2 linked regions of the Desulfomonile tiedjei DSM 6799 genome follow. The protein of the gene in region 2 binds, or shares a complex with, the protein of the main gene of each other region. Links are inferred from orthologs where the notes say so. Each region holds a gene or a part of one and is shown on either strand. Other genes may lie near its edges.

The links.
Region 1: the proteins of DESTI_RS13030 (region 2) and uvrB are in contact, whole or in part, in a crystal structure (PDB 7EGT), measured with the Thermus thermophilus proteins. The link is inferred for Desulfomonile tiedjei DSM 6799 from one-to-one orthologs. Residues at the interface, in WP_096412145.1 of Thermus thermophilus: His654, Arg656, Phe657, Gln666, Asp668, Glu669, Lys680, Arg681, Leu682, Ser683, Lys685, Tyr686, Ala687; in WP_096411307.1 of Thermus thermophilus: Glu23, Leu25, Arg26, Asp27, Gly28, Glu29, Arg30, Phe31, Arg55, Glu326, Asp327, Phe328, Glu379, Ser382, Gln383, His398, Gly400, Arg401.

What each region holds. Positions count from the first base shown.
Region 1 is NC_018025.1:5,120,687-5,128,116, reverse strand. The notes cover bases 2,324-5,257. They hold uvrB (excinuclease ABC subunit UvrB), read left to right. Parts: upstream 2,324-2,731; coding sequence 2,732-4,783; downstream 4,784-5,257. Other genes in these bases: DESTI_RS21890 (IS1182 family transposase), read right to left, coding at 5,168-5,257; DESTI_RS21900 (hypothetical protein), read left to right, coding at 2,324-2,496. Also shown: DESTI_RS21915 (hypothetical protein), read left to right, coding at 1-337; DESTI_RS30950 (hypothetical protein), read right to left, coding at 325-501; DESTI_RS21910 (YbgC/FadM family acyl-CoA thioesterase), read left to right, coding at 643-1,068; DESTI_RS21905 (DUF2059 domain-containing protein), read left to right, coding at 1,082-1,975; more of DESTI_RS21900, read left to right, coding at 1,975-2,323; more of DESTI_RS21890, read right to left, coding at 5,258-6,607; DESTI_RS21885 (tetratricopeptide repeat protein), read right to left, coding at 7,312-7,430. UniProt on the Escherichia coli protein: The UvrABC repair system catalyzes the recognition and processing of DNA lesions. A damage recognition complex composed of 2 UvrA and 2 UvrB subunits scans DNA for abnormalities.
Region 2 is NC_018025.1:3,106,453-3,112,846, forward strand. Bases 1-2,879 are described here. They hold DESTI_RS13030 (ATP-dependent helicase), read left to right. Parts: upstream 1-415; coding sequence 416-2,344; downstream 2,345-2,879. Other genes in these bases: DESTI_RS13025 (DUF2225 domain-containing protein), read right to left, coding at 1-256; DESTI_RS13035 (cyclic nucleotide-binding domain-containing protein), read left to right, coding at 2,577-2,879. Also shown: more of DESTI_RS13035, read left to right, coding at 2,880-5,237; DESTI_RS28865 (HD domain-containing phosphohydrolase), read left to right, coding at 5,455-6,394. UniProt on the Escherichia coli protein: A helicase with DNA-dependent ATPase activity. Unwinds DNA duplexes with 3'-5' polarity. Translocates on single-stranded DNA with 3'-5' polarity. Initiates unwinding more efficiently from a nicked substrate than double-stranded DNA.

The DNA of each region.
Region 1 (7,430 bases), 2.0 Mb from region 2 along the record:
CAACGCGTTAACCTGTCTATTTGCCGGAGCACTTTGCGTTATCTTGGGTATGTTCTTCTGGGTAAAGGAGGGCGATCCCTTATTTGGTATGATCATGTGCTTTGGATTCGGTGCTAATTTGATAGCGGAAGGCTTCCTTGATTTGACGAAACTCAGAGTACCCGGATGGGTTACTCCCATAACAGACGCAGTTTGTGGTATCGGGCTCATATGGATCAGCATCTCCAGATTTTACGCTTCGCCTTCACCACGTTCTCGACGTACATACTGGTGGTTCTTGGCGTTCGGAATAGGTATCATATTCGTCTTTCGATCCATGCAACACTATTGGCGTTGAAAGTGGCTTTCCGTCATTCTACCGGATTTTTCAGGATTGAGACTGACTGTATGTAATGCGAGAGCCCCGGTCGCCTGCAACAGAATTGCTGCAGCAATTACTAAGACACCGGACAGCCCAACTACTGGCGCTATTATGAATCCGGCCATTTCAATCTTTTGCATCCCACATCCTCTGCGATTCCTTTTTCCTACACTACCAGAGACGGCTGGCTAGAAGAATATGCATTTCTTTGCTATCCTGCCGCCGAAGGCGTTTCAACGCGTTTCAGAAATATCTTCTGAAAGGACACGACCTTGGAGCCTGTGGAATCCAAGTCGGCAACCAGACCGACACGTCCGGTAGAGCTGCTCTTCGAATGCAAGGTGTACTACGAGGATACAGACTGCATGGGAGTAGTATATCATGCCAATTACTTAAAATTCCTGGAACGAGCCCGTACGGAATACGTTGAAAAGCGTTTGTCGAGCGTCGCGGAGTACCACAATAACGGGTACCTGTTCATGGTGCACAAGGTCGAGATTGTATTCCATGCTCCCGCAAAACTGGGGGATTCCCTGGTCGTACGGACCTGGATTGAAAGCACGACGCGGTTCAGAATTGTTGTCAAACAGATAATAACCCGTCAAGGCGAGCCTCGGGATTATCTTATTACAGCAACGGTTACTCTGGTGGCCGTCAGTCCGGAAGGGGAACTGAAACAGATTCCTTCGGAATTCCATTCGCTTTAAAGGTGTAACCCAATTGCAGGACATCAACACGATACCTCGACGATCAAGCTGCGCATCAGTTGTATTGACGCTTTTTCTGGTCTTGTTTACCTCTCAGGCGACATTCGCCGATCGCACAGACAGTCTGATCGATCAAGCACTCAGAATTTCCGGTATATCAGGTCAGCTCGACGCCTTGCCGAAATCTGTCTTGGCCTCGGTTCCCTCCGATGTGTTTCCGGACTCCAGATCGAGGAACGAAACCGAAGCGTTGCTTAAGAAGAATTCCGCCCAAGATACCCTGCTGAAAATCTTGCGCTCTTCTATCCGAGATGAGTTGAAACAGGAATATCTCGGAAAAGTAGTAGAATTTTATGAATCGTCTCTGGGAAAAAAAGTTGCACGCGCCCAGGAAAACGCTCTGGATCCCGCTCTGCTGAAGAATATTCGAGAAAGCCGAAAGATGGCTGCATCACAGGATGACGAACGTTTAGAGCTTATGAGAAGAATCGTTGTGGCAGAAGATGTTTATGGCAACAATCAAGTTCTCGTAAAAAGTGTCATTAAAGGACTGCTCTCCGGATCGGACCCTGAAAATGCAGCAAACGACGACCGATTACACGAAAAAATCGGTATGGTGGAAAAAGGGCTCGGCTTTGAAAAGAGCAGAATAGGGGAAACGGCAATCACAACCATCGCCTACACATTCAGGCACTTGAGCGACAAGGAATTGGAAAATCTGGCAGTATTCCGCGAATCCGAACCGGATCGGTGGTTCAGGTCGAGAATAATCAACGGCCTGCAAATCGCAACGTACGAATTGGCACGAACCCTTGGGCAGGCATTGTCGGACCTAAAGCGTCCTCCTGCTGATGAAAAGGAAGAAAAATCGACACGTCGTAAACGCGGGTGGAGTCGCGAGGAGTGATGACGCGAGCAACGTTTCTCATAATCATCCTCTCGATAGTGCTTTCGGGAACTGCATCCGGGCAAGACGGTTTTTCGAAATATGCCGATCCGGCGGGGAGATTCACGTTCGATTACCCGACATCCATGACCCTGAAAACTGCCGGAGAGAACGAGATCAAGATCTTTCACCCAGGAGCCACCTTAAGAATAAGCGTTTTCATCCAGGAGCGCCAAAAGAAAGGTCCTGTTACGGCAGAAACGATTGCAGACCTCTTCCGAAAGCTGAAACAGGAGATGAAGAATAGCTCGGTTCTCGAAGAGGGTAAAATTAAGGGACTTGACGGAACTCAAGGCTACACTATTTTTCTTTATAAAGATCATCGCGGTCTACAGCTTGTCCAGCTTGTACAGTATTACATTGCTGAGGAACGAGTGCTCCAGATGGTGATTTCGGATCGAACCGAGGGATTCAAGAACCTGGAAAAAGTAATACGGAAAATCCATAATTCCCTTAAGATCCTTAAACCATCTTTAAAATGAAGAACGTCATATGTTCGCATTTAAGTAGTAGTGTTGGAGGAACTTTCTTTGTAGAAGAGGTTTCCCAAGCTCTTCCAAGAAATTTTCAACATTTCGGCTGCATCGTTAGTTTGCGAAGCAAACAAGGATGTAGCCAAATATTGAAAGTTCTTGGGATGGGGTTCGGGGAAACACTTCTTACAAGAAGGGTTTCCCCGATATTACTGCCTTGAATACGAAGTTGAGGAACAGATACATGCGGCCGTTTCAGATATATTCCGATTACGTACCCAAGGGCGATCAACCTCAAGCCATAGATGCTTTAGCGACTGGTGTGGAGAACGGGTTGAAGCATCAGGTTTTGTTGGGTGTGACTGGCTCGGGGAAGACGTATACCATGGCCAATGTCATTGAAAGAGTGCAAAAACCCACGCTCGTGCTTGCCCCGAACAAGACGCTGGCTGCTCAATTATTCGCCGAATTCAAAGGATTATTCCCTGAGAATGCGGTAGAGTACTTTGTATCCTATTATGACTATTACCAGCCGGAAGCCTATATACCGCAGTCTGACACGTACATTGAAAAAGACTCAAGCATCAACGAAACGATAGACAAAATGAGACATTCTGCGACAAGATCTCTTCTGGAACGGCAGGATGTCATAATCGTAGCGTCGGTTTCGTGTATTTATGGTCTCGGATCTCCGGAATCGTATCAAAACATGCTCGTGCACCTCATTGATAAAGAGGACGCCGATAGGGATTCAGTGTTACGGAAGCTCGTGGAAATCCAGTACGAGAGGAATGACATAGACTTCCACCGGGGAACCTTTCGAGTCCGAGGCGATGTTGTTGAAGTATTTCCTGCTTACGAAGAATCGGTTGCGCTCCGGATAGAATTCTTTGGCGATACAGTCGAGTCACTCTATGAGATTGACCCACTCAGGGGAAAAGTGATTCGCTCGCTCGAAAAGGTTGCGATTTATCCGGCAAGCCATTACGTGACGGAAAGATCCAGACTGCTTTCGTCTGTAAATGCCATTCTTGAGGAAATGAAAGAGCGGGTGGAGTTCTTTCGCGACCAGAATCGTTTCATAGAGGCTCAGCGCATAGAGGAAAGAACCAAATTCGATGTGGAGATGCTCAGGGAAATGGGCTACTGCAGCGGTATCGAGAACTATTCCCGATATCTCACCGGCCGCAATGCTGGCGAGCCTCCGCCTACGCTCCTGGAATATTTTCCCAAAGATTCCCTGTTTATGATCGATGAATCCCATGTCAGCATACCTCAATTGGGCGGCATGTTCAGAGGAGATCGAGCCAGAAAACAGAACCTGGTCGATTATGGATTTCGGCTTCCCAGTGCGCTGGATAATCGGCCGTTGCAGTTTGAAGAGTTTGAATCTCACGTGAATCAAGCCATTTACGTCTCGGCAACTCCCGGCCCATATGAACTGGAGAGGAGCAAAGACCGGGTAATAGAGCAGATCATTCGTCCCACCGGCCTGACCGACCCGATGATTGAACTGCGGCCCGCTTCCAATCAGGTGGACGATCTTTTAGGTGAAATCCGCAAACGTATCGATCAGGGTCATAGAGTGCTGGTCACCACGCTCACAAAGAAGATGGCGGAAGACCTTACCGAATACTATGCAGGCCTGGGAATTCGGGTGAAGTACCTGCATTCTGAAATCCACACCATAGAACGCATGGAAATCATTCGCGATCTGCGCTTGGGGAAATTCGACGTGCTGGTGGGAATCAATCTTCTGCGAGAAGGTCTGGATATTCCTGAAGTGGCTCTCGTTGCTATTCTGGATGCAGACAAGGAAGGGTTCTTGCGGTCGGAGCGTTCGCTGATCCAGACTTCCGGTAGGGCTGCTCGTAATGTGGAAGGCACGGTGATTCTGTATGCAGACCACATGACTGAATCCATCCGCAAGTCTACGGAGGAGACCACGCGAAGACGGCGTCTCCAGCAGGAATACAATGTCGAAAACGACATAACGCCGGAAACGGTTCGTAAGAACATCACCGACATCCTCTCTTCTCTCGCGGAACAGGATTACGTCACGGTGGAAGTTGAGAAGAAACCCGATCTACCCGACGTGGCTCCGGACGAGATTCCCGGTCTGATCAAACAACTGACGGATCGGATGTTCGCTGCAGCTCGGGACCTGGAGTTTGAGAAGGCTGCCGAATTACGGGATCAGATTCGTGCGCTGGAACAGCATCAGCTCACTTTTGGAGCAGCATTCGGAAAGCAGCGTCCTGAGAAGCGTCAGCCGCGGGAAAGAATTTTGCATTGATGGCAATGGTCGTAATCGCCTCACGGCTGCTTGAATGGTCATTTGCGACAATCAAGCTGGCAGCCAACGTTCCCCTTTTCTAAATTGGGATCCGGGTTGGTTTCAGGGATTTAGACCAAAATCCCTGGTTCTTCCTCTTGTAAAGTGGATAAAAAGCAACAGCCATGTAACCATCTAGTCATAACCTGGCACGCCCTGGAAGGGCGCCCCGATTGTAGCCACGGGTGTCAGAAAGCGTCTCAAAACCTGCGCACTGCGGCGAATCACGCAAGCCGGACGGGAGGACCTGCTTCTGGGAAAAAAGCAGTCCCGTCAAGTGAAGATCAGGCGAGGTTCGATCCGAGTGTACTGTCCGTTATAAGGTCATGGTCTCCCTCCGGCTGCTTACGTGAATGCCACCTCGCCGGATACCCAATGGTGGTAGAGCTTCCTGAGATTTATGGTCGTGCAAATAAGGTCCCACTGGGCCTTTACGTTGTCGATTCCGGCCACGGTCCATCGCCGAAAGCTTAATGCGCTCTTGATCCAGGCAAACGGTGGCTCGATAATCTTCTTTCGAGTCTTCAGGCGCTCTTTGTTCTCTGGTTTTTCCCTCTTGCTGCGGTGTCGTTCTAGGGCCGCCTCGTAAACGCTGAGGTCTATGAGGCGTCCGTTCTTGCTCTTGGAGCATTTCCAGCGATTGGGACACGTTAGAAAATCCTTGCAGTGATACCTGCGAACCTCATTGTGGTTCTTGCCGTTAATTTTCCGCTGATGAAAAGGCAACAAGCGCCCTTCAGGGCATATGAAGCAATCACGCTCCTGATCAAAGACGAACCGGGATCGGTGATAGAGATCCTCATCCGCACCTCTCTCGGAAACAATTTCCCCTGACGATTTCCCGATAAGAATGCCGTATTCTCGCTCATGGGCCAGACCTATCTGCCCTGAGGAAAAATATCCCCCGTCCGCCACATTTTCCTCTGCCACAGCGCCCAGATTCTCTTTCACCTTGTCGAGCATGGGGACCAATTGCCCGTTGTCGGCCCCATCCGTGACCACATCTGCGGCCACGATAAGGCCGCTCTTTTGGTCGGCAACCGCCTGAGCGTTGTACGACAAGTCTTTGGTCCGGCGATTCTTCATAAAGCGAGCTTCCGGTTCCGAAGGGTGAACTGACTTCTTGTCCGATTCATCCAACTCCTTCAGAGCCTCTTGTATCCGCTGTTTCCGTTTCAATCCGTCTTGCATGGACTGCGGAAGGCGATACTCACCGGTCTCTTCCCGCTCGGCTCTCTCTATCTCAGTCATCGCATCGGCAATCGTGCGGTCCAATCTCTCCGAAACACTTTCCAGAAACCTCTCCAGGTGCTCACGACCCCGAGCCTTGTCGTTGGATGAGACGGCTTGGATCTTGGTCCCGTCCACGGCATGAAGAGCTAGACCGATCAGATCGGCCTTCAGAGCAACACGAATCGACTGTCTGAACAGATGCCTCAATGATTTCTTGTTCGCCTTGAAGAATCGCCATAAGGAATTATGATCCGGAGCATTCATCCCCGTCAGCCAAATCAGCCCCATATTCTCAAGGCAACCCTTTTCAAGCTTACGGGTACTCCTGATCCGATTGAAGTATCCGAAAAGCCACACCTTCAACAGAAGATCTGGCGCATACGGAGGACGTCCTGTATCGCTGTCGGGAACCTCGATTCCCAACTCGGACAGATCCAAGGAATCCACGAAATCTCGGATAAAGCGCGCCGGGTGATCCTTAGCCACCCAGTCTTCCACTGACGGCGGAAACATCAAGATCTGTTCGTAATCGGCCCGGATCTGTTTGCCCATGACAGCCTCGTGGTTGTTGAATTCCTCTCCTTTCTAGTACATCTCTTGGCAAATCGCGAGCCCAAAATGGAGTTTTGAGACAGTTTCGTCAACCCGTGGACAGCGCCATGTCCATAAGCATGGTTCAAAGACCCTGAAAGGGTCGACCAACAGGCAATGATTCCCAAATGTTATTGGTTGACCCCTTTCAGGGTCCTGAAGACATAGGACTTGCCGTATCGCTTCCGTGGGTTTGCACCCACGGCTACTGTTGGGAAGACCCTTCGGGGCTGAAGAAACCTCCTCTCATGCGTAACTGAATGGTTGCATAGTCTCTTCTATAGCTGTTGACATAATTCCTGACGTTTTGAACACCCCTATCCTTCATAGGGAACGGTGGGGCCTGGCGTCCCTGCCGGGCCTAACTAGTCGATTTGTTGTGTAAAAATGTGCCGGCACGGAGGCACGGCACCCACCGATTTTCGAGAAGCGCTTTTCGCAATCGGGCAAGAATTCTGACATTTGCTATAACATATTCATTACGGTTCTACTTTCAGCCGCATCGCTCTGTTGAAGAAGCGTGCGGCTGTTTCCGTTTGAACCCCCTTCGAGCGCGAGCACAGTTATACGGACTTGCATTCAAGATGTTCTTAACTGAGAGGCGGAAGCACGGACCTGACCTGCGAAGCTAGGTCAGTGGTAAGCATCTTGAACGCAAAATGGTATTAATCCAGCGATTGCTTTCTTGTGATGTGAGCCTTCTTGCTCTGAGCATCAATGGAGACAGAAATATTTTTAATGCTGTGCATTCCGAGAAGATTGGTGATGACGCCTGCATTCTTAT
Region 2 (6,394 bases):
AAAGTTCCAGATAATCTTGGGACTTGACCAGTTCCTTCACGTGTCCGGGGACTCGTTGATGGAAATCTTGTACTAAGCTCGTATAATGGCAGTGGGGACAGGTTGCTACGTCCGAGGATCGATTGCAGTCTTTAGGAACAACGCGAAAATCCAAACCATATCCGAAAGGAGACGTGTTCATGCCCTCGACGGTTCGACAATGAGAAAAGTGATTCATGCACAGAGGGCAACTCACTACGAGCACTGAATTGTTCACGCAATCCTCCTTGAGATCCATAACTGAATTGCACCTCCCCGAAAACCCGCGACAGCGATACCATATCATAGGTGATGGCTTTTAGCCAAGCGTTTCTTGAACACGAACTTTCTTTCTGGAGACAAACTCACCAGAATGATTAAATTATCTGAGTGAAATATGAAAAAAACCGGTTATTCAAACATCGCATACGAACAGGATTTGAACTCCGCGCAGCTTGAGGCTGTAACGGCTCCAGAAGGACCTCTGCTCATCATTGCCGGGGCCGGTTCGGGAAAGACCAGGACCATCGTGTACCGCGTTGCCTGGCTTGTGGAACAAGGGATAGAACCCGAATCCATCTTGCTGCTGACCTTCACGCGAAAGGCAGCCGAAGAGATGCTCTCGCGAGCATCGCAGCTCCTGGGTCTCAGGCTGACCGCCATTGCCGGAGGTACATTTCATTCCACGGGCAACATGTTGCTCAGAAGGTATGCGGCCCTTCTCGGATTCGATTCATCCTTTTCCATTATGGATCAGGGCGATTCCGTGGAAGCCATCGACCATGTGAAGAAGAACCTTGTTCCTCCTTTGACCGATCCAAAAGGATTCCCGAAGACCAGAACCATTGCGGAAATAATAAGCAGAGCAGTCGGATGTGCATGCAGTGTGAATGAAGCAATAGAAAAGCGTTGTCCTCATTTCGGCGAATTTGCCCCGGAGATCGACATTATCAAAGTCAAGTATGAGGAACATAAAAAGAATAATAATCTTATGGATTATGATGATTTACTCGTGAACACGATTAAGCTTTTGGAGGAACATCCGAGGATCAGGACGGAAATATCTGAAAAATGGAGATATGTGCTCGTAGACGAATACCAAGACACGAACCGGCTTCAGGCTCGCATTGTGCAACTACTCGCCTTTACTCACGATAACGTCATGGTTGTGGGAGACGATTCGCAAAGCATTTACTCGTTCCGGGGCGCTGATTTTACGAATATCGTAGAATTTCCGAATCTGTTTCCCGGAACGCGCATTATCCGACTGGAGGAGAATTACCGCAGCACCGCGCCCATCTTGAGTGTGACCAACAGCATCATTCAGCGGGCTGCTGCAGGTTACTCAAAGCGGCTTTTCACTCAGAAAACCGGAGGACCTCTCCCCATAAGCGCCCGTTCATCTACGGAACGCCAACAGAGTAAATTTGTCGTCCAGTGCGTGCGGGAATTAAACGAGCATGGCGTGGAACTGAACGAAATAGCCGTGCTTTTTCGAGCAGGGTTCCATTCCTTCGATTTGGAAAGCGAACTGACGCGCAATAATATCGCTTTCGTGAAATACGGCGGATTCAAGTTCCTGGAAAGTCAGCACATAAAGGATGTGCTTGCGCATCTCAAAGTGATCCACAATCCTGCAGACCGTTTGAGCTGGATTCGTATTCTCAAGCTTCTGCCGGGCGTCGGCGACAAGACCGCCCTTCAACTGGCCGGCACTATCTGCCAGGACGGCATACCCCGTTCCACTGCCCAGATCGTATCCAAGCCCCCGAAATATGGCAAAGATCTGGACCGGTTGCTTGAACTTGTTTTCCAACTCAAAAATGAGACAAATCCCATATCGCAGAAAGTGGAACTCATAAATGCCTATTACTTCCCCGTGCTCAAGGAAAAGTACGACAACTATCCCAAAAGAATGCGCGATCTGGAGTACCTGGCGGATTTGACTTCGAGTTACAAGAGCCTGAATAGATTTCTCAATGACATGGCTCTCGAGCCTCCGGATGAGGAGAGAAGCTCCGAAAGGGAGAGACAGGACAGCCTGGTGCTCTCCACCATACACTCGGCAAAAGGTCTGGAATGGCACACGGTGATCCTCATCTGGGCGGCGGAAGGCCGCATCCCCTCCCCGATGGCTCTCGTATCTCCCGATGATCTGGAGGAAGAACGCCGACTTATGTATGTGGCAACCACAAGGGCCAAACACAATCTCGTTATTGTGGCTCCGCATACTGCACTGGATCGAACCCGGGGACAGGTCCCGGTGAAGCTCTCCAGATTTGTCGAGGAGATTCCGCAGGATTATTTTCGCACCTATTCCGTTTGACCCTCTCGAGCGGTTTTACGAATAAGGCTTGTTTTATAGCCAGCAGAAACATTGATTATCCTTGATGCTTCCCTACTCTTTCTCTATAATCTGGCCTGTTTTGCTCAGGCTCCGAGCAAATCCCTTCAGAGAGCCGCATCTGCTGCACAGGAGAAAGAAAACAGCCTTATTCGGTCCCCCATGTATTTTGGGGATCAGGGGAACTGAAATCCACGCGATCCAGTGAATCCGTATGAAGCAGTTTCTGGAAAAACACCTCAAAGTATATCTTCACGAAGCCTCCAAGTTCATCTGGATTGCATGGATATGCTTCGCAATTTTTCTCGTAACGGCAATCTTCAGAAACTATGTCGATACTGCATTTCTGAAGAGGTACGGCCCCAATTACATCCCCTATATGCTGGTGATAAACGCTATCCTGACGTTCTTCGTCATGGGGGTCATAGATCGACTGGGACGGAAATTTAGCGATTATATACTCCTATCAGCGTTCCTGGGGTTGTACGGTGTTCTCGTCACACTTCTCTTCTTTACCGTCAAAGCCGATCTGAGCATCTCATACCCGATACTTTACCAGTTGCTCTACTTGCTGGATTCAGTTCTGCTCGTTTACCTGTGGAATATTGCAGGAGATCTCTTCGATGCCCGCCAAGGCAAGAGAATATTTCCCCTCATTACCGCAGGACAGGTGCTCGGGACCACTGTGGGGAGTTTTCTCACCCGACCTCTGACCGTCTTGTTGAGGGGCGAAGATCCGGTTCTCCTCGTGTTTGCGGGAATCTCGCTCGCAATTGCGGTGTACATGTGGCGCACCGGGAGCGGATTTCTTTCCCATGTCAAACCGAAAATCCAGACTGTTCGCGGAGTAGCAAAAACTATCGGGCTGACCGAAGTTCCCCGATTGATCAAAGAATACCCAATTGTGCGCTATCTGGTCGTTACCGGATTAATACCCAACATTTTGCTTCCCATTTTCTTCTTTCAATTCAGTGTGGTGGCCAACAGCACGTTTCATTCGGAACAATCATTGATCTCATTTTTGAGCATATTCCGTGGGACAACAACATTAGTTACCTTTGTCCTGCTCTTTTTCATGGGGAGAATGTACTCCTCAATCGGGCTGGCCAACTCATCTATTGTTCAGCCATTGAATTTCGCGGTGCTCTTCGGATCCTTGCCTCTGTTCTTCAATATCTTTGTTGCTGCATACGGCCAGTTTTCCACAATACTCATTCAGAGAGCTATAGCCGGGCCTGTGAACAAGATTTTGTACAGCATTATCCCGTCTGACCTTCAGGCCTGGAGCAGAACGTTTATCCGAGGCAGTGTGTTGAAAGTAGGTATGCTTTCAGGCTCCCTCACCATGATATTTCTCAAGCCCTATCTTGCTCCCAAAAGTCTGTCGTATATCGCTTTTGTTCTCGCTCTTTACTGGCTTGTGGAGACACTGAATTTCCGAAAGCATTACACGAGAATACTGAAACAGGTTATTGCAGAAAAGCAGGTTGATTTCGAACAGATAGAAGCAGTACGGCCGTTCGAGGGAGCGGGAGCGACGGCAGAACTGGGGTCCGCTACTGTTGCCAATCGGGTAGAAGAGTCCGTTGAAATGCCGGAACGAGCTGCTCCGGTTATGGACCCCGAGATCGCTCTAAAACTCCTTGATGACGAGAACTCTCTCACGAGAGCGGAAGCAGCGGCTTCGTTTGCTCAATCAAAAGATATGCGTGCAGTGCGGAAGCTCATTCAGCTTCTGGAAGACACTGATGACGACGTGAGGCAAGCCGCGATTGAAGCGCTCATGGGGTACGGCGAACTCATTCTCCCATTCCTTGAAGTTTCCCTGTTGGAAGCGCCGCCTCGCACAAAGCAGGCTATTCTCGAAGTCATACGGCTTTCGGGATTGACGGAATTTGAAATAGTGCCGTTTCTCGGTAAAGAACTTGCTCAAGCGTACTGGCATCTCATAGCAGTCAGAGATCTCGACCGAATAGAAGGTATGAGCGTGAAAATGCTCAAGGATCACCTTCTAGCGGCAAATGAGGAACACCTGAGTCTGATTTTCTATGCGTTATGGGTCTATCATACCGACATGAGACTCATGTACCAGGCACTTAAGTCCGAGTCCGCTTCTATTGCGGTCGAACTGGTAGAGAACTCCATACAAAAGGAATTGAGTCCGTATCTCATTCCGCTTATTGAAGACATTCCCTTAAATGAAAAAATCGAGGAAGGCAGAAAGCTCTTTCCGCTTGTGCGCAAAGAAACTCCTGAAAGAGTTGTTACTTTTCTGGTGGAATCGGACGATCCAATTACCCGTATGCTGGCGCTCTTCGTGATTGCCGAGCAGATGCCCGAATACTCCTTCTTGCCGGTTGTTGAATCCAGGCTCAGCGACGACCAACCCCATGTTCGCGATATTGCTGATTACGCTTTGAAGCGCATTCTCCACGAGGACATAACCATGCCCGACATAATCGACAAAATCAATAAACTCAGGACTTTCACTATTTTTGAAGGGATGGGTGTTCGCGAACTGCATGCGATCTCCTCGGTGATTTCCGTTGAGACGTTCTCACCGGGAGAAGTCCTTATCAAGCAAGGAGAAGAGAACTCCTCCATCTATCTTATTGTTTCCGGACAGATAACTATCTACGAGAAATACGGCACAGACGAACAGAAGGCGAAAGCCACAGTTGGCGAAGGAGCATTCCTTGGAGAATTAAGCCTGTTCACCCGCATGCCTCCGAACGCAACGTGCGTGGCGGATGTCGTTACCGAAGCATATGTGTTGCGACATCATCAATTCCAGGAAATCATGAAAGTTTATCCGCAAATCGGAATAAATCTGTGCAGATTCTTTACTATGAAGCTCCGGCAGGTTGCTTATTGAGCCTTTTGGATTTCCGGAATCGCTAATTTCCACCAGCTTGCGTTCAACCGTGCCGAAATCCGATAGTTTTTCTTGCATTCCTCCTCTGCTCTACCATTCCTTTGGAATTTTGGTCTTCTTTTTAAACTTGTCTTTCGTACAAAATTCCATCAATGTACGTTGAACAAACGTATCCGGACCAAACATTCCCTTTCAAGAAATTCACGCGGAGAAGTGCATGGATCGGCACAATTCCAAGGAAGAGCTTGTACAGGAGATTCGCGCTTTACGGCGAAAGATAAACGAACTCGAGAATCAGATAGCATCTACGCTTATACCGGGCAAGCACGAGGTCGGCCCGCAACCGGCGACGGAATTCGGGCGAAAATTTCTGGAAGCGATCCGCACAAAAGATTTTCTCCAGGGAATTCTCGATAGCTCGACACTCGTATCAATAGTGCTCACGGATTTGGATCAAAACGTGCTCTTCTGGAATACGGGCGCGCAGAACATCTTCGGATATTCATCAGATGAGATGATAGGGAGCAAGATCACTCGTTTGTACCCTCCCGATGCTCTTAGCACAGAAACCGTGGAACAGCTTCGCACTGTGATCCGTACCAAGAGCGGAGCAGTACACGGAAACATGCAGCAACTCACCAAAGACGGCCGCACCCTTATCATCTCACTGGCACTGTCCCCGATGATCGACACGGACGGTGAAGTTCAGGGCATTCTCGGTGTGGGATTGGACGTTACTGAAGAAATTCTCCGGCAAGAGGAAATCCTCAAGCTCCTGGAGCAAGTCCAGACGACCCAGGATATGGCGGTCTTTTCTTTGGCCAAATTGGCCGAATCCAGAGATGCCGAAACCGGCTCGCATCTGATTCGCATTCAGAAATACTGCAGAATTCTCTGTAATCGGCTTTCCGACATGCATCAATACCGCGATATCGTTACCGATCACTATACTACCGACCTGATACGCTCCGCTGTGCTCCACGACATCGGGAAAGTGGCCATGCCGGATTCTATCCTGTTGTCGCATGAGCTGTTCACGGTGACGGAACGAGAGATAATGAAACGCCACACTCTTCTCGGAGGCAAAGCTCTGGAAGAAGCAGTCACGACACTAGGCGAAAAAAGCTTCCTGTCGTTAGGCATGGAGGTCGCCTATT